One region of the Neorhizobium sp. USDA 3394 genome, then DNA from elsewhere that is predicted to be linked to it. Evidence: predicted binding sites of a transcription regulator. Region 1 holds the regulator's gene; each other region holds the start of a gene.

What was found. The regulator PhoB, encoded in region 1, activates phosphate uptake and scavenging genes when phosphate is short. The targets are predictions, from matches to a motif close to TGTCATNNANCTGTCAT.
Region 2: the regulator PhoB is predicted to act here: its motif matches at 4,012-4,028, upstream of ACZ9EJ_RS19040 (NAD-glutamate dehydrogenase).
Region 3: the regulator PhoB is predicted to act here: its motif matches at 5,227-5,243, upstream of ACZ9EJ_RS02780 (YdcH family protein).

What each region holds. Positions count from the first base shown of each region.
Region 1 covers NZ_JBWCDU010000001.1:2,153,083-2,160,365, forward strand. The annotation lists gene ACZ9EJ_RS10285 (hypothetical protein) at 249-791, shown strand; gene ACZ9EJ_RS10290 (heavy-metal-associated domain-containing protein) at 1,006-1,209, shown strand; gene ACZ9EJ_RS10295 (hypothetical protein) at 1,238-1,759, opposite strand; gene ACZ9EJ_RS10300 (Crp/Fnr family transcriptional regulator) at 1,813-2,352, shown strand; gene ACZ9EJ_RS10305 (winged helix-turn-helix domain-containing protein) at 2,818-3,504, opposite strand; gene phoB (phosphate regulon transcriptional regulator PhoB) at 3,519-4,202, opposite strand; gene phoU (phosphate signaling complex protein PhoU) at 4,232-4,945, opposite strand; gene pstB (phosphate ABC transporter ATP-binding protein PstB) at 4,991-5,806, opposite strand; gene pstA (phosphate ABC transporter permease PstA) at 5,820-7,139, opposite strand; gene pstC (phosphate ABC transporter permease subunit PstC) at 7,136-7,283, opposite strand, start outside.
Region 2 covers NZ_JBWCDU010000001.1:3,858,116-3,865,398, reverse strand. The annotation lists gene ACZ9EJ_RS19065 (hypothetical protein) at 1-150, shown strand, start outside; gene ACZ9EJ_RS19060 (aspartate-semialdehyde dehydrogenase) at 259-1,293, shown strand; gene ACZ9EJ_RS19055 (lytic murein transglycosylase) at 1,497-2,309, shown strand; gene ACZ9EJ_RS19050 (carbonic anhydrase) at 2,343-3,017, opposite strand; gene pdxY (pyridoxal kinase PdxY) at 3,088-3,960, opposite strand; gene ACZ9EJ_RS19040 (NAD-glutamate dehydrogenase) at 4,134-7,283, shown strand, end outside.
Region 3 covers NZ_JBWCDU010000001.1:632,147-639,429, forward strand. The annotation lists gene ACZ9EJ_RS02740 (agmatinase) at 1-391, shown strand, start outside; gene ACZ9EJ_RS02745 (hypothetical protein) at 440-1,183, opposite strand; gene ACZ9EJ_RS02750 (alpha/beta fold hydrolase) at 1,259-2,299, opposite strand; gene ACZ9EJ_RS02755 (hypothetical protein) at 2,319-2,939, opposite strand; gene ykgO (type B 50S ribosomal protein L36) at 3,038-3,163, opposite strand; gene ACZ9EJ_RS02765 (5-(carboxyamino)imidazole ribonucleotide synthase) at 3,286-4,365, opposite strand; gene purE (5-(carboxyamino)imidazole ribonucleotide mutase) at 4,362-4,859, opposite strand; gene ACZ9EJ_RS02775 (YdcH family protein) at 4,870-5,073, opposite strand; gene ACZ9EJ_RS02780 (YdcH family protein) at 5,305-5,481, shown strand; gene ACZ9EJ_RS02785 (ArsR/SmtB family transcription factor) at 5,632-5,892, opposite strand; gene ACZ9EJ_RS02790 (sulfite exporter TauE/SafE family protein) at 6,006-6,776, opposite strand; gene ACZ9EJ_RS02795 (thiamine phosphate synthase) at 6,896-7,283, shown strand, end outside.

The DNA.
Region 1 (7,283 bases):
ACCCGATTGTGTCCAGATCGAATGGCCGACTAAGGAAGGCCACGCGGTGGTGATCACCGGAGGCTGGATCGCGGAGGATGGGTCAGAACACTACATCGTAGGCGATCCCGGATTTGGAGATTCGTTTCCGGTTCCGGGTGACGAACTTCAATTGGATTACCTAGAATACAAGGGGAAGTGGGTGCAGACCTATTTCGTCCGAGCGCCATATTGAATGGGTGCCCCCGATCGAAACGAGAGACGTTGACATGCCCTTGGCAATACGGAATGCGCCATCTTCCATCGACGAAAAGTTCGCTCGCGGCATAAACATCCTTGCGGGCAGCCCCGGGCACGATAGCAAGAACACCAGCTATAGTCACATCGGGCCATTCCCGAAACGGGTGCTAGCTTCGTTGCCACGTACGGCTGCCGACCTGGATTCCGCGGCCGGCTCCGGATGGCAATATCTCGTCAATGATGCCCAAGGGTACGGTGTCGTCGACATCAGTAACAAGCCCAACGGAACCTACAGCGCCTTTCGGCGGGGCGATTTTGCCGCTGCCTATCATGAAGCTCTCGCTCTCATCGATTACCACGTCTCCGGCACCGAGGAAGTGTTCGAGCTGGAAGTCATCGAAATTCCTACTGAATTCACATGCGTGATTACGCTCAGGGGACAGGAGTTGGAATTCTATCCTGCCTACCTCAGGGGAAGACGTTTGGTTCCGGATCGAAGGACGTTAGAGGAATTTCAGGCGCTCGCGTCAGGTGCTTCCTATCAGAGCAGCTCCAGGCCATCGCCGATCTGACCTCCGATCACACGCAGGAGGCTGGCTGCGACCGATCGATCGGATGAACGCTGTCCGCGTCTGGATGGAACAAGGCGACCAGCACGGACTTTCACCGCGGCGAGCGCTCTTGCTGCTCATTATAAAGCCATCCGCTCCTCCTCTCGCCCTCTTGGCCTTCCAACCGTGGGAATCACTATCTTCGCATTTGGTCACATCGAAAAAGGAGACCCAGATGTACGGGTTCGACATTCCGAACATGACCTGCGGCCACTGTGCGGGTACGGTCAAAAAGGCGATCGAAGGAGCGGATCCAGCCACCTCGTCGATTATTGACCTCGGCACGAAGAAGGCCAGTGTCGAAACCACTGTGTCGCCGGAGGCGATAGCCGCTGCCATCATCGAGGCGGGGTATGCGACGACCTACAAATCTGTATGAAAGTCCCGGGGCCGTCCTTGGGGCGGCCCTATGTCTTCCGGTAGCCGCGTAGCACAGCATAGCCTCGAACCTGATCGGGTGTGAGTATCCCCATTGTCTCGATATGCACCGAAAGATGGATGTAGCGTAGGCGGCCACGGGATTGTTCTGCGTCCGACAGGGCCTTTGCGAGGTCTCCGGGATTCACGTCCGGCCGCCTGAACAGGGCATCCACCGCCCGCTCAGCCTCCAGATACCTCCCGCCCTCGGCCACAGCTTCGCGCTTCATCCGCTCGAAAAGATCCTCGATCCTCGTGAGCTGGATTTCGGTCAGTGACAGATCTCGTGCGAGATCCAGCACATGGCGCGGTCCGGGAACGCCATTGAGTTCGGCAGGCTTGGCCAGTCCCCAGCCTCCACCCCGCTCAAGTTCGAGGATGTCATCGGCGGAAAGGGAAGTAACCGCCCTCTCCTCCTGGCCTACGTAAGGTGATTGATGTCCACTATGGGCATCCTGCGGTAGGGCAGCAGACGGCAACAGCAGCAGTATGAGAGCGAGGTATCTGGTCATCGGGATTCCTTTTCGGTGTGTATCCACATTGCACGTCCATCCGGAACCATGACATGATCGCTGTCATGTCAGATCTGATTTCAAGCCTCCGCGGAATGGCAAGCGCCATGCGCAGTTTCGATGCCGGGCAATACCCGTTCAGGCAGGAGGACGAGGTCGAGGTTCTGCACGTGGTCGATGCAGGTTCGTTTCATCTCGTCCGTCACCAGGCCGATGGGGGAATGGCCGTCCTCCAGAGGGCGGCTGCGGGGTCTATCCTGGCCGAGGCTTCGATATTCTCCGACCGCTATCACTGCGGTGGCGTTGCCACGGCGGCGGCGAAAACCGCAGTGATCCCGGTCACGTCAGTCAAAGAGCGGCTTCGTGTGGATATTGATTTCTCGCACCAGTGGACACTTCATCTCGCGCGCGAACTTCATGCCAGTAGGAAGCGGGCGGAGATAATGTCGCTGAAGACCGTGAAAGCGAGGCTCGAAGCCTGGATATCCTGGAACGGTGGGTTCCCCTCGAAGGGCATGTGGAAGCAGATCGCGGAAGAGATCGGAGTCTCTCCCGAGGCATTGTACCGGGAGATTGCACGCCGGAGATCGTAGCCAGGTCTTGCGGACGGTGCGGAAGGACATATGGCAGGGCGAAACAAGATCTACCGGGGCGATCCAAGGATCGTAACTTAGTTTCCTATTGCGCCCGGTTGAAGCGCCCTGTCAGAAATGTTCCGGAGCCAAGGCGGCTAGTCCTCCATGTCCTCTACGCGGGACGCATCGGTGAAGCTTATGCTCTGCACCACGCTGCCCGAGACGGGGAGACAGGGATGTGGATATTCACCGCTTAGTCACCAGCACTCCGGGCGCGGCGTCGGAGAACCGGACCAACCGGCGAAGGCATATCTGAAGGTGATTGCGGTCGACCCGCAAGGTACGGCGGAGGCGTTGGCAAAAGGCGCTGCATAGTTCCAATAGCTGGCGAATGCTGCTTCGCCAGCCTCCATGGCAATGATCCGCCGGGTCGCCATCAGCCGGTCAGGATAAAGATTGGCCCCAAGTCCAAAGAGACGCCTGTCAGAAATCGCCCAATGCGTATCCGGTGCCGCGCACGGTCCGGATCACGTTGTCGGACTTGCCAAGGCTGATGACTTTGCGAAGCCGGCCGATATGGACATCGATCGCGCGCTCATCGACGTTCGTGTCGTCGCCCCACAGGGAAGCCTTGAGCTCCGAGCGTGAATAGACCTTGCCGGGCGTCCGCATCAGGAATTCAAGAAGCTTGAACTCCTTCGGCCCGAGCTTGACCTCGCGCTTCTGCCGGTGAACCCGATGGGCTTCCCGGTCGAGCGTGAGATCGCCCACCTTGAGCATATGGTCCAGGAGGGCGGGGTTGACCCTCCTGAGCAGGTTCTTCACGCGGACGACGAGCTCGACCGGGGAGAATGGCTTCATGAGGCAATCATCGGCACCCGCAGCCAGGGCGACCAGGTGAAGGCCCTCCCCACCCGATGGAACAAGGAGTATGATCGGAAGGCGCGATAGGACCGGATCGAGACGCACTTCGCGGCAGACCTCGAGACCTTGCACACCCGGAAGGTCCGAACTCATGACCAGGATATCCGGCGGAACGGCCTTCAGGCGATTGGAGATCTCGGCACCACTGGCCAGCATCGATACGACGAAGTTGTCGGCCGCGAGGGCTTTCTGCAATATCAGACGAAACGACTCGTCGTCGTCGACCAACAGGACCCGCGCGCTCATCTCGTGGCCACCAACTATGTTTCCATGGAGTATCCGGCACCGCGGACGGTGCGGATTACATCCTGCATGTTGGAGAAGTTGAGTGCCTTGCGAAGTCTTCCCACATGGACGTCGACCGTACGCTCGTCGACATAGATGTCATGGCCCCAGACGCCGTCCAGAAGCTGCGAGCGGGAGAAGACCCGGCCTGGCGCCGCCATCAGGAATTCGAGCAGGCGGAATTCGGTCGGGCCCAGACGCACCTCGCGGCTCTTGCGGTGAACGCGATGGGTTTCCCGATCGAGTTCGATGTCGCCGCAGCGGAGCACGCTGGAGAGCACTTCCGGACGAGCCCGCCGCAGCATGGCCTTGACGCGAGCCATCAGTTCCGGCGTCGAGAACGGCTTCACCACATAGTCGTCGGCACCGGTGGCGAGGCCGCGAACACGTTCGCTCTCCTCGCCGCGGGCCGTCAGCATGATGATCGGCAGGCGCTCCGTTTCCGGGCGCATGCGCAGCCGGCGGCAGAGTTCGATGCCGGAAACGCCGGGTAGCATCCAGTCGAGGATCAGAAGGTCCGGTACCCGTTCCTGAAGCCGGATCTCGGCTTCGTCGCCCCGCAAAACGGTATCGACCTCATAACCCTCGGCTTCCAGATTGTAGCGAAGAAGCACGCTCAGCGCTTCCTCGTCTTCTACGACAGCGATTTTTGGCAGCATTCTTCAGCCTGCTCCGTCAGCATTCCGTCTTATTCGGTGATAGCGCCGAGCGTGTTCGACGAGTCGTCCTTCGGACGATCGCCTTCCGGCTGGGCGCCTGTCGTCATGTAGTAGATGGTCTCGGCGATGTTGGTGGCATGGTCGCCGATACGCTCGATGTTCTTGGCGCAGAACAGCAGATGCGTGCAGGTGGTGATGTTGCGCGGATCCTCCATCATGTAGGTGAGGAGTTCGCGGAACAGCGAAGTGTACATCGCGTCGATTTCCTCGTCGCGGCTGCGGATCGCCTCGGCCTTTTCCGCCGAACGCGTCGCGTAGACGTCGAGGACGTCCTTGAGCTGCACGAGGGCGAGATCGGAGAGATGCTCCAGGCCGCGGGCGAGCTTGCGCGGAACGCCGGTGCCCTGAACCGCGATGACGCGCTTGGCGGTGTTCTTGCCAAGGTCGCCGACGCGCTCCAGATCGGAGGCGATGCGCAGCGAACCGACGATCTCGCGAAGGTCGGCTGCAACCGGCTGGCGACGGGCGATCGTGACGATCGCCTTGTCGCCGATCTCGCGCTCGGCGTGATCGAGGATCACGTCGTCGGAGATGACCTTCTGCGCGAGTGCGGCGTCGGAATTGACCAGCGCCCGCACGGCGTCCGAGCACATCTGCTCGGCGAGGCCGCCCATTTCGGAGATGCGGCGGCTCAGGTATTTCAGTTCGTCGTCATAGGCCGACAGGATATGGGTCGATGCCATCTTCTAGTCCTCAAAATTGATTTTCAGGCGGCACTTTCGGCTGGATCAGCCGAAACGGCCCATGATGTAATCCTGGGTGCGCTGATCGTCGGGATTGGTGAACATCTTGTCGGTGTCGTTCTCCTCGACGAGCTGGCCGAGATGGAACATGGCGGTGCGCTGCGACACGCGGGCAGCCTGCTGCATCGAATGCGTCACGATGACGATCGTGTAGTTGGCTCGCAGTTCATGGATGAGTTCTTCAACCTTGGCGGTCGCGATCGGGTCGAGCGCCGAGCAGGGTTCGTCCATGAGGATGACTTCCGGCGACACGGCGATCGCACGGGCGATGCACAGACGCTGCTGCTGGCCGCCGGAAAGCCCGGTGCCGGATTCATGCAGGCGATCCTTGACTTCGCCCCAGAGGCCGGCGCGCTGCAGGCTCGCCTCGACGATCTGGTCCATGTCGGCCTTGTTCTTGGAAAGGCCATGGATGCGCGGACCATAGGAGATGTTCTCGTAGATGGTCTTCGGGAACGGGTTCGGCTTCTGGAAAACCATGCCGACGCGAGCGCGAAGTTCGACGACGTCGATCGCCTGGTCATAGATATCGTCCGCGTCGAGAGTGATCTTGCCGGTAACGCGGCAATTCTCGATCGTGTCGTTCATGCGGTTGAGGCAGCGCAGGAAGGTGGACTTGCCGCAGCCGGAAGGACCGATGAGAGCCGTCACAGTGTTTTCGCGGACGTTAAGGTTCACGTCGAAAAGCGCACGCTTTTCACCGTAATACACCGAAACGTCCTTGCCGATCATCTTGTGGGAAGCATCGCTCATCTTTTGGTCCAGCGCCTTTTCAACTGCCGATTCTGACATCATATTCATTGTCATACTCCTTCTACCAGCGCCGCTCGAAGCGACGCCGCAAGAGAATTGCGCCAACATTCATTAGGATGAGGAACAGGAGCAGGATGATGATTGCTCCCGAGGTACGCTCGACGAACGCGCGTTCCGCTTCGTTCGCCCACATGTAGATCTGCACCGGCAGCGCCGTAGACGGGTCGAGCGGCGTTGTCGGATAGTTGGCGACGAAGGCCACCATGCCGATCAGGAGCAGCGGCGCGGTTTCGCCGAGGGCGTGGGCCAGGCCGATGATCGTGCCGGTCAGGATGCCGGGCATGGCAAGCGGCAGGACATGGTGGAAGATCGTCTGCATCTTCGATGCGCCGAGCCCGAGGGCGGCAGCGCGGATCGATGGCGGCACGGCCTTCAGTGCCGCGCGGGTCGCGATGATGATCGTCGGCAGCGTCATGAGGGTGAGCACCAGACCGCCGACGAAGGAGGCGGAACGCGGCAAGCCCATGAAGTTGACGAAGACCGCCAGACCGAGAAGACCGTAGACGATCGAGGGAACGGCCGCCAGGTTGTTGATGTTCACCTCGATCAGGTCGGTGAACTTGTTCTTCGGGGCGAACTCCTCGAGATATATCGAGGCCGCGACGCCGATCGGCAGCGCCAGGACAAGCACGATCAGCATCATGTAGAACGAGCCGATGAGCGCGACGCCGACACCGGCCGCTTCCGGACGGCTCGATGCGCCGTTGACGAAGATGCCGCTGTTGAAATGCTTGGCGAGCGCGCCGCTGTCGGAGAGCTGCGTCATCCAGGCGAGCTGCTGATCGTTGATCTTGCGATTCTCCTGGCTGACGTTGAGGTCGATCTGGCCCTTGTAGGCCGAGTCGATATCGCCGGAAGCGAGCAGTCTTACCGTCTGCGTCGTTCCGATGATCGCCGGATTGGCGACCACCAGGTCACGCAGCTGAACGCGGACGCCATCCGACAGCATCTGGCTGACTGCACGGGCTGCGACACGGTCGTCCACGCTGACGTTGAGCAGCTTGGCGAGCGCGTTGCGGGCAACGACCGGATAGTTGGCCGTCATCAGCTTCTGCGGGTTGGTGGCACGTTCGTTCTGCGGGTCGATGATCTGCTGCGAGAACTCGACCGGCATGGTGATCATGGTCTGCTGGAAGGCGGTGTAACCCTTGGAGACCACCGACCACAGGAGAAGCATCAGGAAGATGATGCCGAAGGAAAGCGCGGCGATGCCATAGGCACGAAAGCGACGCTCGGCGGCGTAACGGCGCTTGATGCCGATATCGCGACGGACGGACTTGGCCTTGGGGATGCCGGCGACGGGAGAAACCACATCGGTCATTCGTACTGCTCCCGGTATTTGCGCACGATATAGAGCGCGTAGATGTTGAGGCAAAGCGTGATGGCGAACAGCGTGATGCCCAGCGCGAAGGCAACCAGGGTCTGCGGCGAGGTGAACTCAAGGTCACCCGTCAGCTGGTTGACG
Region 2 (7,283 bases), 1.7 Mb from region 1:
AAACAACTTCGCGAACGGGAAGACACCCACATGCGCGCCTGCGAATTCCGTATCGCTGCCTCAGCACTGCCGGCCATCCAGGCTGCGCAGCGGGCGTGTTTTGCCGCTTTCTCCAAAACCAAGGCCAAAACGACGACGAAAACCGTCTGACGTCTCTGGCCGCCGCTCTCTCCCCGGATGGCCGGGGACAAGGAATTCCGCGAGTTGATCGCGGCTTCCCCCTCACCAAATCGAGGAGAGACAGAAAGAGAGCAAAAAATGGGTTTCAAGATCGCAGTCGCCGGGGCAACCGGCAATGTCGGCAGGGAAATGCTGTCGATCCTTTCCGAGCGCGGCTTCCCGGTCGACGAAGTCGTGGCGCTGGCGTCCGCCCGTAGCCAGGGAACCGAAGTTTCGTTCGGCGACCGGACGCTGAAGGTTTCCAACCTGGAAAACTACGATTTTTCCGACACCGACATCTGCCTGATGTCGGCAGGCGGCGAGGTTTCCAAGAAGTGGTCGCCGAAGATCGGCGCCCAGGGCTGCGTCGTCATCGACAACTCTTCCGCCTGGCGTTACGATCAGGACGTTCCGCTGATCGTTCCGGAAGTGAACCCCGATGCGATCTCCGGCTTTACCAAGCGCAACATCATCGCCAATCCGAATTGCTCGACGGCCCAGCTCGTCGTCGCTCTGAAGCCGTTGCACGACTTCGCCAAGATCAAGCGCGTCGTCGTCTCGACCTACCAGTCGGTCTCCGGCGCCGGCAAGGAAGGCATGGACGAGCTCTTCACCCAGACCCGCGCCGTCTTCGTCGCCGATCCGGTCGAATCCAAGAAGTTCACCAAGCGCATCGCCTTCAACGTCATCCCGCATATCGATAGCTTCATGGAAGACGGCTATACGAAGGAAGAGTGGAAGGTTCTCGCCGAAACCAAGAAGATGCTCGACCCGAAGATCAAGGTGACCTGCACCGCCGTGCGCGTTCCGGTCTTCATCGGCCATTCGGAATCGGTCAATATCGAGTTCGAAAACGAGATCAGCGCGGACCAGGCCCGCGATATCCTGCGCGAAGCTCCGGGCTGCCTCGTCATCGACAAGCATGAAAACGGGGGCTACATCACGCCTTACGAATGCGCCGGAGAGGATGCCACCTATATTTCCCGTATCCGCGAGGATGCGACAGTGGAAAACGGCCTCAATATCTGGGTCGTTTCCGACAATCTGCGCAAGGGTGCCGCGCTCAACGCCATCCAGATCGCCGAATTGCTCGTCAATCGCGGCCTGATCAAGCCGCGCAAGGCCGCTGCCTGATAAATAATAAATTTATTAAGCATGTTCGGATAGAAACCCCGTCAGAAATGGCGGGGTTTTTCTTTCGAATCACCCATATCACGAACTATTCATGAACGGGTGAGTTGCGATTGTCTGCAACCATCGCCATAAGGCCGAAACAATGCACATTATCCGGACGCTTCCGACTTAAGCGATCCGGCTCTCGGGACGGGTTTGACCGCATGAAGAAGATTTTGCTGGCAGGATTGATCGCAACCGGTTTGATGACCGCTAGTCCGGCGTTTGCCGCGCTCCAATGCGGCAACGATTCATCCGGCTTCGCCCGCTGGGTCGAAGAGTTCAAGCGGGTTGCACCATCGAGCGGCGTCAGCCCTGCCGTCGTCGAAAAGGCTTTTTCGGCCGTCTCCTACAACCGCGCGACCATCAGCGCCGATCGCGGCCAGAAAAGCTTCAAGCTCTCCTTCGAAGACTTCATGAAGAAACGCGGCGGAGCCGCCATCATCTCCCGCGGCAAGGGCATGAAATCGGGCAACGCTTCGCTGTTTGCGCAGATCGAACGCCGCTACGGCGTGCCGGCCGGCCCGATCATCGCCATCTGGGGCATGGAAACCGGTTTCGGCAGCTTCATGGGTGATCAGCACACGCTTTCCGCGGTCGCCACGCTCGCTTACGATTGCCGCCGCTCCGCCTATTTCACCGAGCAGCTTTATGCGGCCCTTCAGCTCGTCGGCCGCGGCGATCTGAGCGTCACCGCCCGCGGCGCCGCCCATGGCGAGATCGGCCAGACCCAGTTCCTGCCGCTGAACGTCGTCCGTTACGGCGCCGATGGCGACGGGGACGGTCATATCGACATGGTCCGTTCGCGCGCCGATGCGCTCGCCTCGACCGCCAACTTCCTGAAAGGCCATGGCTGGAGGCCGGGTGCCGGTTACCAGCCGGGCCAGCCGAACTTCGTTGCCATCCAGGGCTGGAACGCCGCAACCGTCTACCAGCAGGCGATCGCCTATATGGGCGCCCAGATCGACGGCCAGTAAGCCTGACCTCGACAAGCCGCTACAGCTGAAAGATCAGGCCGACGTCTGTTCGGCCTGCTCCGCCGGTTCGGTAAGATCCGGACGGACGAAATCGCCCTTGCTGTCCATGATCCAGAGCTCGCCGGTCGAAATGTCGAACCAGGCGCCATGAATGCCGAGTTTCCCCTCTTCGCCGAGTTTGCGAACAAAGGGAAACGTCTGCAGATTGGCGATGGAATTGCGGATCGAGACCCGCTCCAGTGCCGTCTGGCGTTCGGCCTGCGTCATGAATTCGTTGTTCTGGATCTGCTCGGCGGCGGATTTCACCAGTCCCATCCACTTGCCGATGAAATCGCCCGGCGACAGCGGCTCCATGGACGGGTCGAGGGCAGCCTTGATGCCGCCGCAACGGCCGTGGCCCATCACCACGATATTGTCGATCTCCAGCACCTGGACCGCATATTCGAGCGCTGCCGAGGTGGCGTGAAACTGGCTGTCGGGCTCGTAGGGCGGCACCATGTTGGCGACGTTGCGCACGACAAAAAGCTCGCCCGGCCCGCAATCGAAAATGGTCTCCGGCGCAGAGCGGGAGTCACAACAGGCAATCAGCAGCGTGTGGGGCTTCTGCCCCTTGTCCGCCAGCACGCGGTAACGTTCGCGTTCGTCACTATAGCGACCGCTCATGAAGTTGCGGTAGCCCGCCAGAAGTCTGTCAGGAAAATCCGTCATGGAGCAACGATTATAGCGCCGCCGAGCGAAGATCAACGCCCATTGTGCATCTGCGAACTCCGCAGGCCGATTACCGCTTGGTCCGCTGCAAGGGATGCACGAGCCGGCGCATCTGGACCATCGCCATGGGTGTAGAGAGGCTAGACGCGTCGGTCTCCAGCGTCAGCTCGTCGCCGCCGCGCTTGGCCGTGCGCGCAAGGATCTCGAAAACGCTCGCCGTTGCCAGCTGCAGCGCCTTCTCCTCGTCCATGCCGGCCAGGATACGCCCGAGGAACAGCGCTCCCAGAAGATCGCCGAGCCCGTTCGGCGGGTTGTCGATCAGCCGGTGTTCGGCAAGCAGCGCATGTTTGCCGGTCAGGTAGAGATTGCCGGTACCACCCGCCATCATCGGCACGGCCGAGGTCACCAGGATGCGCGGCGGCCCGAGCGCGATCGCGGCATCCATGATGTCGTTGTTGGTTTCGAGCGGTGCGCCGGAAAGCCAGGCAAGCTCGTAACGGTTCGGGGTAGCGATCGTCGCAAGCGGAATGAGTTCGTCGCGGATCGCTTCTGCTGTCGGCTGCGGGATATAGAGCCCGCCGAGATCGCCCATGACAGGATCGCAGACATAGAGAAGGCCCGGGTTCTTCTCCTTCAGCGCCCTTATCAGCCGGGCCACCGAACGCGGCTGGGCGGCATTGCCGAAATAGCCGGTCAGCACCGCCTTCACTTCTCCCAACCATGGCGCACGAATAAGATCGTCTATAGCCTTGTCGAAATCTGATTCGGGAAAGGTCAGCCGTGTGGAAGGCCCATGACCGGGATGCCAGGGAAGGACGACGGTCGGCATTGCCCAGACGGGAAATCCCAGCGTCTCGAGCGCGAAGACGGCGGCGCGATTGCCGACCGAGCCGCGTACGACATGGCTGGAGATGACGAGGACGGCACTGCGGGTATCCTGCATGAGATTGACTTCCGGCTACGATGGCCTGTTGATCGTTTCTTCGTCGCCGCATGTCAACAAGGCTTCACGGAAGAATGAAACGTGTAGTGTTGACTGACATGGATCAGCCACGTTGCTGCACGATGACACAAATCTAATTATTCCGTCCGGGGACGGAAAAAGGGGAGAGGGACATGGCCGTCAGGCAGAATCCGAAACGGGAAAGACAGATCGAAAGCGCGCGCAAGATCGCCGCTGCGAGCAAGGGGCCGCATCTCGACCCGCTCATCCTGTTCGGCCGGGCCAGCACTGACGACCTGGAAAGCTATACACCGGACATGCTGGCGCTTTCCGCCAAACATGCGGCCGAACGGCTGATGGCCTGGACGCGGGTGCGGGCCGACATCACGGTCGAACCGGTCGCCGGCGTCGAGCCGGACGGTATTCCGGTCTCGGTACTGACCATCGTCGATCGCAACATGCCCTTCCTGTTCGATTCGGTCATGGGCGAGGTGACCGCGACCCACCGCGACCTCACCATGGCCGTCCATCCGATCCTGGTCGTCGAGCCTGGCAAGGAACCGGTCCTGCGCTCCAACGAGCAGCCCAGCAACGCGGCTCATCATGTGAGCCTTATCCAGATCCACCTTTCGCCGCTCAACGAAGAACAGGCGGCTTCGCTGACCGAGCGCATCCGCTACATCCTCGACCAGGTGCATCTGTCGATCACCGACTGGGGCTCCATGCTGGAAGTCCTCGACGGCGCCGCCAAGCAGCTCGAAAATTCGACAAGCCGCCGCAAGGCCGACCGAGACGAGGCACTCGCCTTCCTGGACTGGCTGCGCGACGACAACTTCACCTTCCTCGGCATGCGCGAATACGTCTATTCCGGCAAAGGCGCCAACGCCAAGGTCGAACGCGGCAAGGGCCGCGGTCTCGGCATTCTCTCCGATCCGGATGTGCTGGTCCTGCGCCAGGGCAAGGACGCGGTGACGACCACACCGGAAATCCTCGAATTCCTCGACGGGCCGGATTTCCTCATCGTCACCAAGGCGAACGTAAAGTCCGTCGTCCACCGCCGCGCCTATATGGACTATGTCGGCGTCAAGCGCTTCGACGAGAAGGGCGAAGTGGTCGGCGAGCTGCGCGTCGTCGGCCTGTTCACGGCAACCGCCTATACCCATTCCGTTCGCGATATCCCGCTTCTGCGCGCCAAGGCGGGCCGGATCGAGGAGCATTTCAGCTTCGATCCCGACAGCCATTCCGGCCGCATGCTGGAAAACACGCTCGAATCCTATCCGCGCGACGACCTCTTCCAGATCGATGTCGATCTGCTGGCCCGCTTCTGCGAGCAGATCATGGAACTGAGCGAGCGTCCCCGCGTCCGGGTCCTGCCGCGCATCGACCATTTCGACCGTTTCGTCTCGGTGATCGTCTACGTGCCGCGTGAGGACTACAATTCCCTCGTCCGCGAGAAGGTCGGCGACTACCTGACCAAGGTCTATGACGGTCACGTCTCCGCCTATTACCCGGCTTTCCCGGAGGGAGGCGTCGCCCGCGTCCACATGATCATCGGCCGGCGCGGCGGCAAGACACCGAGGATCGCGCAGGGCAAGCTTGAGGAAGCCATCCGGCTGATTGCCACGCCCTGGGAGGATCGCTTCGCGGCGCTCGCGGAGGAGGGGCCGCGGCTCTCCGTCACCCAGGCCTTCCAGGAAGCCTTCTCGCCCGAGGAAACCTTCGCCGACCTGCCCGACATCGCCGCCTGCGCCGCCGGCGAGACGATCCGCATCGCCTTCTATCGCCGCCCCGGCGCCGCCGCCGGTACCGTATCGCTGAAGATCTTCCACAGGGACCGGCACCTGTCGCTCTCCCGCCGCGTCCCGCTTCTCGAAAACCTTGGCTTCCACGCCGTCAGCGAGCAGACGTTCGAGATCGAGGTCGGACCGGAAAACGACCGCAGCCAAGTCGTCCTCCACGACATGGAACTGCAGCTGGGCGACGGGCGCGAGGTCGACCTGTCCCGCGAAGGCTTGGCTCTGGAAGAGGCCTTCCTCTCCGCCTTCGAAGGCCTGATCGACAATGACGCCTTCAGCCGGCTGGTTCTGCTGGCTGGCCTCTCCGCCCGCGAAGTGACGGTGCTGCGCGCCTATTCCCGTTATCTGCGCCAGACGGGCATCGTTTATTCGCAGGCCTATATCGCCGATACGCTGGTGAAATACCCGGCCATATCCGCCGCTATCTTCCGCCTCTTCCGCGACGGCTTCGACCCGAAGATTGCCGAAAAGGCCCGTGTCAAGAAACTCACCGACCACCACGCCGAGATCGAGGAAGCGCTCGGCAACGTGCCCAACCTCGACGAGGACCGCACGCTTCGCCGTTTCGTCAATGCCGTCGACGCGACGCTCCGGACCAACTATTTCCAGCGCGACGCCAATGGCGCCCCGCACCGGATGTTCGCCTTCAAGCTCGATCCCAAGCTGCTCGACGGCCTGCCGGAACCCCGCCCCTTCCGCGAAATCTTCGTCTACGGCACCGAGGTCGAAGGCGTGCACCTGCGCTTCGGCAAGGTCGCCCGCGGCGGCCTGCGCTGGTCGGATCGCGGCGAAGACTACCGCACCGAAATCCTCGGCCTCGTGAAGGCGCAACAGGTCAAGAACGCCGTGATCGTACCGGTCGGCGCCAAGGGCGGCTTCTTCCCGAAAATGCTGCCCCCGGCGAGCTCCCGCGACGCCTTTTTCAATGCCGGCAAGGAGGCCTACAAGACCTTCATCCGCACGCTTCTGTCGATCACCGACAATATCGTCGGCGCAGACATCGTCGGGCCGCCGGACACGATCCGCATCGATGGCGACGACCCCTATTTCGTGGTTGCCGCCGACAAGGGCACCGCGACCTTCTCCGACACCGCCAACGGCCTGGCACAGGAAGCCGGCTTCTGGCTGGACGACGCCTTCGCGTCGGGCGGCTCGGCCGGTTACGACCACAAGAAGATGGGCATCACCGCCCGCGGCGCCTGGGAGGCCGTGAAGCGGCATTTCCGCGAGAAGGATATCGACATCCAGACCACGCCGTTCACGGTCGCCGGCGTCGGCGACATGTCCGGCGACGTCTTCGGCAACGGCATGCTGCTGTCGCGCAAGATCCGCCTCATCGCTGCCTTCGACCACCGCGATATCGTCATCGATCCTGATCCGGATATCGAAAAGTCCTTCGCCGAGCGAGAACGCATGTTCGCCCTGCCGCGTTCGAGCTGGCAGGATTACGACAAATCGACCCTTTCCGAAGGCGCGATGATCATTTCGCGCTCGGAAAAGTCGGTCAAGCTCACCAGGCAGGCAGCG
Region 3 (7,283 bases), 1.5 Mb from region 1:
ACAGGTCGGGCTCCGCAGCGTTGGCAGTGCGCGCATCACGGACATCGAGGCCGCGCGGCGTTATGGCAGCCATTTCGTGACGGCCCGTGAGATTCACGCACAGGGCGTCGAAGCCGCTCTCCGACACATTCCCGAAGGCGCGCAGGTCGTCGTCACCCTTGACTGTGACGGCCTTGATCCCAGCGTCATGCCCGGTGTGGCAGCGCGTACCCCCGGAGGCCTCACCTATACGCAGGTGATCGATTTGATCGGCGGTCTCGGCAGACGGGCCAGGATCGCCGGGTTCGACCTCGTCGAACTCTATCCTCCCGCCGACATCGATGGCCTGTCGGCCCTGACGGCATCGCGCCTAGTCGTCAATGTGATCGGTACCATCGTGCGGCAGGGCTGAATCGCTCCCCACGCCAGCTTTCAGCATGGTCGCGGCCGGATAAAACCGTCAGACGGTGATGCTCACCGTCGGCATGGCGGAGACCGCGCCGGTCAGTGTGTTGACGGAGGCGTCGAGGCTCTGGGTGCCGGGCACGGTGGCGGTGCTGTTCTGCTCGCGCAGCCTGCGGGCCGCCTCTTCCAGAAGCGCCTTGATCTGGCGGGCGACGGTGCTGAATTCCATCGCGGTCTTGATGTCGTCGAGGGACAGTTTTGGCGTCTCACGCGGCGATTCGTCCATCGCGTCGAGATAGGCCTGCTCGGCGTAAGAGACGGGCTTGTCGTCCTCCGCCGGCTCGTCACCGGTGGTATCTGGGGCCGTGCCCTGATCGCTCGCATCCAGGATAGGGTCGGTCGTCTCGGCAGCGGGCGGAGCATTGGCGGGGACCGTCGGCGCAGTCGGGCCGCTGCCGGTCAGGGCCTCGGCGAATTCGCGGGCGGCGCCGGCAACGACGACGCCGAGCTGGGCCGCCTGCTTGGCGATCACTTGCGGATCCAACCCCCAGCGGCGCATGAACTCGAGCTGCTGCTTGGCATCGTCGAGCTTCTGCCTGGCACGGGCCTTTGCCTGCTCTTCCGCCTCGTCGCTCGCCTTCTTCAGCGACGTCAGGCCATGGACGAGGCGATCGTAGGGCTCGTCCTTGGGGCTGGATGGACCAGACGACGCGGCTGTTGAGGCATCCGTCGCGGCCGACGCGCCCTCCTGCTTCGCAGGCCGCGCCGAATAGTCACTGCCAATGCTGCCGATCTGCATCTCGTCTCTCCGATTCCATGTGACCGGAGGTTGGGGCGGTCAGCTTGCTTCGGGCTGTCGTCGTCCGAGCAAGGCTCAGGTTTTCTCGATCGAGAGATCCATTTCGGGCGCCGAGTCTTCCGCTGTCGGCGCGATGCGCGCTTCCGCGATATGGGCGGCGGCTTTCAGGTCGCGGGGGAGGCCCGCGAGTTTTTCGATTGCCGCGATCACAACGTCGGTCGTGATATAGTCCGGCTTGTGGCCGAGATTGCGGATGGAGACGAGTTCGGATCCGGCGATATCGCGGGCAAGGCCACGCGAGTGGATCTCCTCCGCGACAATCGCGTCGCTGTCGCCGGTGATGATCACCGTCGGCGCGGTTATCTGCTTGTAGCGCGGTGCAACGCGGGTCACGTAGCCGTTGAGGTTGGCGACGTCGATGGCGTTGCTGCGAAATACTTTCGGGCGCAGGACCAGATATGGTGCGCCATCGCGAAGATAGGTCTCGGGGCAGGGGTTGGGGTGAAAGACCGAGCGCGTGGCGGCCTTCATCACCATGAGGCCGGCCGGCAGGGCGAGGAGATGGCTGAACAGCCGGCCGATCAGCGGGCGGGCGGTGAGATTGTAGTACCAGTCGATCCGGCCGGGCCAGGGATGGGTGGCTGGCGCCAAAAACAGCAGGCCGGCGGTCTTTTCCGGATGGTAGAGGCCGAAGCTTGCGGCAATCGCACCGCCGAAGGAATGGCCGGCGATGATCGCCCTGTCGATGCCGCGCTTTTCCATCAGCCTTGCGATCGCCGCCGCCTGGCCGTCGGGGAAGTCGTTTTCGGGGCCGCCGCGCTCGGAGTAACCGTGGCCCGGCCGGTCGACGAAGAGCATTTCGGCGCGGCCTTCGAGGGCCCGGCGGAAGGCTGCTTCCTGGTCGCGGAAATTGCCGCTGGCGCCGTGGATGAAGACGACCGCGGGCAGGTCAGCGCCTTCGGGCTTCGGCACGTGCAGCGAATTCATGGAAAAGCCGCCGACATCGATCAGTTCGCCGGTATTCGGGAATTCGGCCTCGATCGACCTGGTCTTCCAGGCGGTGAAGCAAAACGCGGTGGCAACGATGCCGGCGATGGCAAGGGGCAAGATCATCATGGATGGACTGCCGAAAGGCTCAGGTCCGATTGCCGGCGAGCTTTTCGGAAAGCTTGGTAACGGCTTCCTGGGCGTCGCGGTCGGCGGGATAGACGGCAAGATAGTCCTGCCATGCCTTCAGCGCCAGCTCGTCCTTACCGGCTTCCGTCAGGATGCCAGCCATGCCGGACAGCGCGCCGAAATGGCGCGGCTCGCGCTTCAGCACTTCGGCGATATCGGCCATGGATTTGCGAGGGTTGCCCATCGTGTAATGCAGCGTCGCGCGGCGGTTCCAGCCCTCGGCAAAGGCCGGATCGAGCACGGTCACCTGATCGAGGAAATCGAGCGCCGCGGCATTGCGCTTTTCCTTGATGGCGGTCGCGGACCACTGCATCAGCAGGTTGACGGTGGCGCTGCCCGAATCGTTGAGGTCGGCGATGATCTGGCTGGCGATGCCGCGTGCCTTTTCCGGATTGCGCTCGCGCTTCAACGCATCGAACAGCGGATCCACGGGCTTGCCCGGTTTCTGGGCGACAGCCGGAATGACGGGGGCGGCGGCAGGTGGTGCAGCAGGTGGCTTGGGGGCCGGAGTCTGGGCGAGAGCGGACGAAGCGGCAAGGCTCGCGGCGAGAATCAGGGTGCTGAAACGAAAATAGCGCATGCGGATAAGGTAATCCGCCTGCGCCGAAGGTCAAACCCGATTTGTCGTGTTATCGACAATTTGATCGGCTGCGGTCGAGACCGAAGCCGAATGCCTGATCAGCCCTGACGAGCCTTGAAGCGCGGGTTCTGCTTGTTGATGATGTAAACGCGGCCCTTGCGGCGAACCAGACGGTTATCGCGGTGACGAGCCTTCAGCGCCTTAAGCGAGTTCTTGATCTTCATTTTCCTGGTCCAGCAGTCTGTGGGCGCGAAGCCGCATGTCTATCAATCAAAAGCGCGCCGCCTGTTTCTTTGAGGGGCACGCTCTCAGTTGGGCGTGCAGATAACCCGAGCCAATCTGCGTGTCAACCTTGTGACGGTGTTTTCAGGCCCTTCAATTCGGTCAAATGGCCCATTTTCCGGCCCGGTCGGGATTCCGTCTTGCCATAGAGGTGGACGAGGACGTCTTTCTTCTGAAGCCAGGCCGGCACGTCCAGAATGTCGTCCCCGATCAGGTTGGTCATCACGCAGTCGGAATGGCGGGCAGGGTCGCCGAGGGTAAGGCCCGCGACGGCGCGGATATGCTGTTCGAACTGCGAGACGACGCAGGCGGCTTCCGTCCAGTGCCCGGAATTGTGGACGCGCGGGGCGATTTCGTTGGCGATCAGCGTGCCATCCGCCATCACGAAGAATTCCATGCCGATGACGCCGACATAATCGAGCGCGGCAAGCAGCTTCTCCGCCGATTCGCGGGCGGTCTTCGCCGTCGCTTCGGAGATCCTGGCGGGCAGGGTGGAGGTGTGGAGAATGCCGTTGCGATGGACGTTTTCGGCCGGATCGTAGCAGGCGACCGTGCCGTCCGCGGCGCGCGCGCCGATGATCGACACCTCGCGTTCGAATGGCACGAAGCTTTCGAGAATCAGCGCCACACCGCCGAGCGCATCATAGGCGCCGGAGGGTTTGTCCTCGGCGGAGCGGAAGACCCGCTGGCCCTTGCCGTCATAGCCCATCCGGCGGGTCTTCAGGACGCCCTGGCCGCCGAAATCGGCGAGCGCCTTCTCAAGGTCGGACTGGCTGTCGACGGCGTGGAATCGGGCGGTCTCGATGCCGCAGGAATTCAGGAAGCGCTTTTCGGTCAGCCGGTCCTGCGACATGTCGAGGGCCTTGGCCGGCGGATGGACCGGAACCGAGCGCTGCAGCGCCTCGGCGGCTGTGACGGGCACGTTCTCGAATTCGTAGGTGACGACGTCGCAGCGGCTGGCGAGTTCGGCAAGCGCTGCCGGATCGTCATAGGCCGCCGTGATCTGGGCGTTGGCGACCTGGGCTGCGGGACAATCGGCCTGCGGTTCGAGCACGATCGTGCGGAAATTCAGCCGGGCTGCGGCCATGGCCAGCATGCGGCCGAGCTGACCGCCGCCGATGATGCCGATCGTGTGGACAGTCATGGAGCCTCGTCGATGGGATAGTCGGCAACGGCGGCGCTCTGGCGGGCGCGCCATTCGTCGAGCCGGTCGGCGATCTCGTCGTCGTTGAGGGCGAGAACCGCGGCTGCCAGCAGGGCGGCGTTGATGGCGCCGGCCCGGCCGATCGCGAGCGTGCCGACCGGAATGCCGGCCGGCATCTGGACGATCGACAGCAGGCTGTCCTGGCCAGACAGCGCCTTCGACTGAACCGGCACGCCGAAAACCGGAAGCGGGGTCATGGCGGCGGTCATGCCGGGCAGGTGGGCCGCACCGCCGGCGCCGGCGATGATGACCTGGAAACCTTCAGCACGGGCGCCCTTGGCAAACTGCATCATCCGCTCCGGTGTGCGATGCGCCGATATGATACGGGCCTCGTAGCCGATATCGAGCGCCTCCAGGGTGTCGGCGGCGTTCTTCATGGTCTCCCAGTCGGACTGGCTGCCCATGATGATGGCGACGGCAGGTCTTTCAGACATGGCGGGACCCTTACGCGATGATGTCCGGAACAATCTGGTCTTCGAGTTGAGTCATCTTGTCTTTCAGAGACAGTTTCTTCTTCTTCATGCGCTGCACGCGAAGAGCGTCGCAGCCGACCTGGATCATGGCATTGATGGCGGCGTCGTAATCCTCGTGTTCCTGTCGAAGTTTCGCAAGCACCAGCCGGACATCCGCCTGTTCCTGATCTGCCATATTCCAGTCCCCATTCTCACGCCCGGCATTTCAGCGGTCGCCGGCATTCTCCGCAAGCCTCTACCACCAAACCGCGTTAACGGGAAGTTAGACAAGGTCACGAATTTGCCCACTTCAAACCATGATTTCACCTTCGACAAAGCCGGCCGATCGTGTCACACTTCCTTCGTAAACCTGAAGCCTCGGCATTAGGGAATGCCGTGGTAGGTGACTAAGGAAGGAACATGCCACATGACCGTCCAGGCTCATATCGCATCGCTTGAAAAGAAGCACGGTGCTTTGGAGGAGGAGCTCCAGACCGTTCTAGCGTCCCCCTCCGCCGACGACCGTGAAATAGCCGAACTCAAGCGGCGCAAGCTGCGCATCAAGGACCAAATGCAGCGCCTAAAGGCATCTACGCGTCATTAGTTCCTCAGTAGGAGACCCCCGCCGCTCGCCCGGTTTTTTCATCAGTCGGAGGCGAATAATAAAAGCGGCAAACCCATAATCCATAAATAACAATGACAAGGTTCTGGTCGTGGAAGGGAGCCACAATTCCCACGGTTTAAAAGCCGGTGGTCACGACCAGAACTGATCCAGCCACAGGTTCAGCCTGTCGAAACCCTTGCTGTTGACGGAATAGATGCGCCGCGTGCCATCCGCCGTCACATTCACCAGATTGCTATCCAGAAGTGCCTTCAAATGCTGCGACACCGCGGGCCGGCTGATCGGCAGGCCTTGCGCAAGTTCATTGACGGTTTTCGGGGCGCGCCGCAATTCCTCCAGCAGATACCGCCGGTTAGGATCAGCTATGGCTGCAAAGGGGTCAACGGTTGTCATGCGTTGAACTTACGGTAAACGCTCGGTAACGGCAAGATTTATTGTGCATCGCAACAATGTTACTCGCCTTATTTTGCGTTGCTTTTTTAGCTGCTCGCGTTTGCTTTGCCGAGTTAGAACGACAGGCCGTCCCACAGCAGTTTCAATCCCGCACAGAAGGCCAGACCGTAAGTCATCGGATAGAAGGTTTCCGACTTCAGGTGTTTGACGACTGCCGCGCCGATCATGGTCGCGATCAGGGCCACCGGCAGGAGGGTTGCGGAGATGGTGAGGTTTTCCGCGTCGAGTGCGCCGAGGAAGAAGTAGGGGATGACCTTGACCGCATTGACGATCGCGAAGAAGCGGATGCTGGCGCCGGTATAGGCTTTCGGGTCGAGCCGCATCGGCAGGACGTAGATCTGGAACGGCGGTCCGCCTGCATGGGCGACGAAGCTCGCGTAACCGGACAAGGCGCCCCAGAAGGTGGCGGGGCCCGGGCGGTGCGGCAGGGGAGCCCTCGGCCGGTTGGATCGAGGGCCGTAGACCTGCCAGAAGTAGCGCACGGTAAACAGGATCGTCGCGGCCGCGATGACGAGGCGCAGCGCATTGTCCGAGACATAGGCCGACGTTGCCCAGCCGAGCGCGATGCCGATGATGCCGCCGGGCAGGATCATCAGCAGCGTCTTGCGGTCGTTGAAGTTCCGCCAGGACCATAAGGCGACGATATCCATGACGATCAGGATCGGCAGGAAGATCGCCGCCGCCTTGACCGGATCGACGGCGAGCGACATCAGCGGCACGCCGAGCAGCCCGATAGCGCCGCCGATGCCTCCCTTCGAGAGGCCGACAAGCAGAACGGCGGGGATGGCGAAGGTGAAGAAGGCGAGGCTGAGCGTATCGGGCATGAAGACTCGGAGGGCGATGAGGGAATGGTTGATCCGGCAGGCGGTCCGGTCTATCGAATTTGCGGACAGAAAACGAGTGCGGATTTTTGCAAGACGATATCCGCCGAACGGGAAGAAACATGACCGGACAGGAAGACCGCTGCCGCCTCGTGCTGATCGTGCCGCAATATGACGACGCCGACCAGCAAGCCAAGGATCTCGAAGCAGCGCTTGCCGGCGGCGACGTCGCGTCGGTGATCGTGCCGCAATATGGCCTTGACGACCAGGCGTTCCAGAAGCGTGCGGAAGCGCTGGTCGAGCTGATCCAGGCGGCGGGTGCCGCAGCACTGATTTCCGGTGACAGCCGGGTGGCCGGGCGCATCAAGGCGGATGGCCTGCATCTCGGCGGAGACCTGACCGAACTGGGGGAGGCGATCGAGAAATTCGTGCCGAAGATGATCGTCGGCACCGGCGGGGCGGCCGACCGGCATCAGGCGCTGGCGATCGGCGAACATCGCCCCGACTATA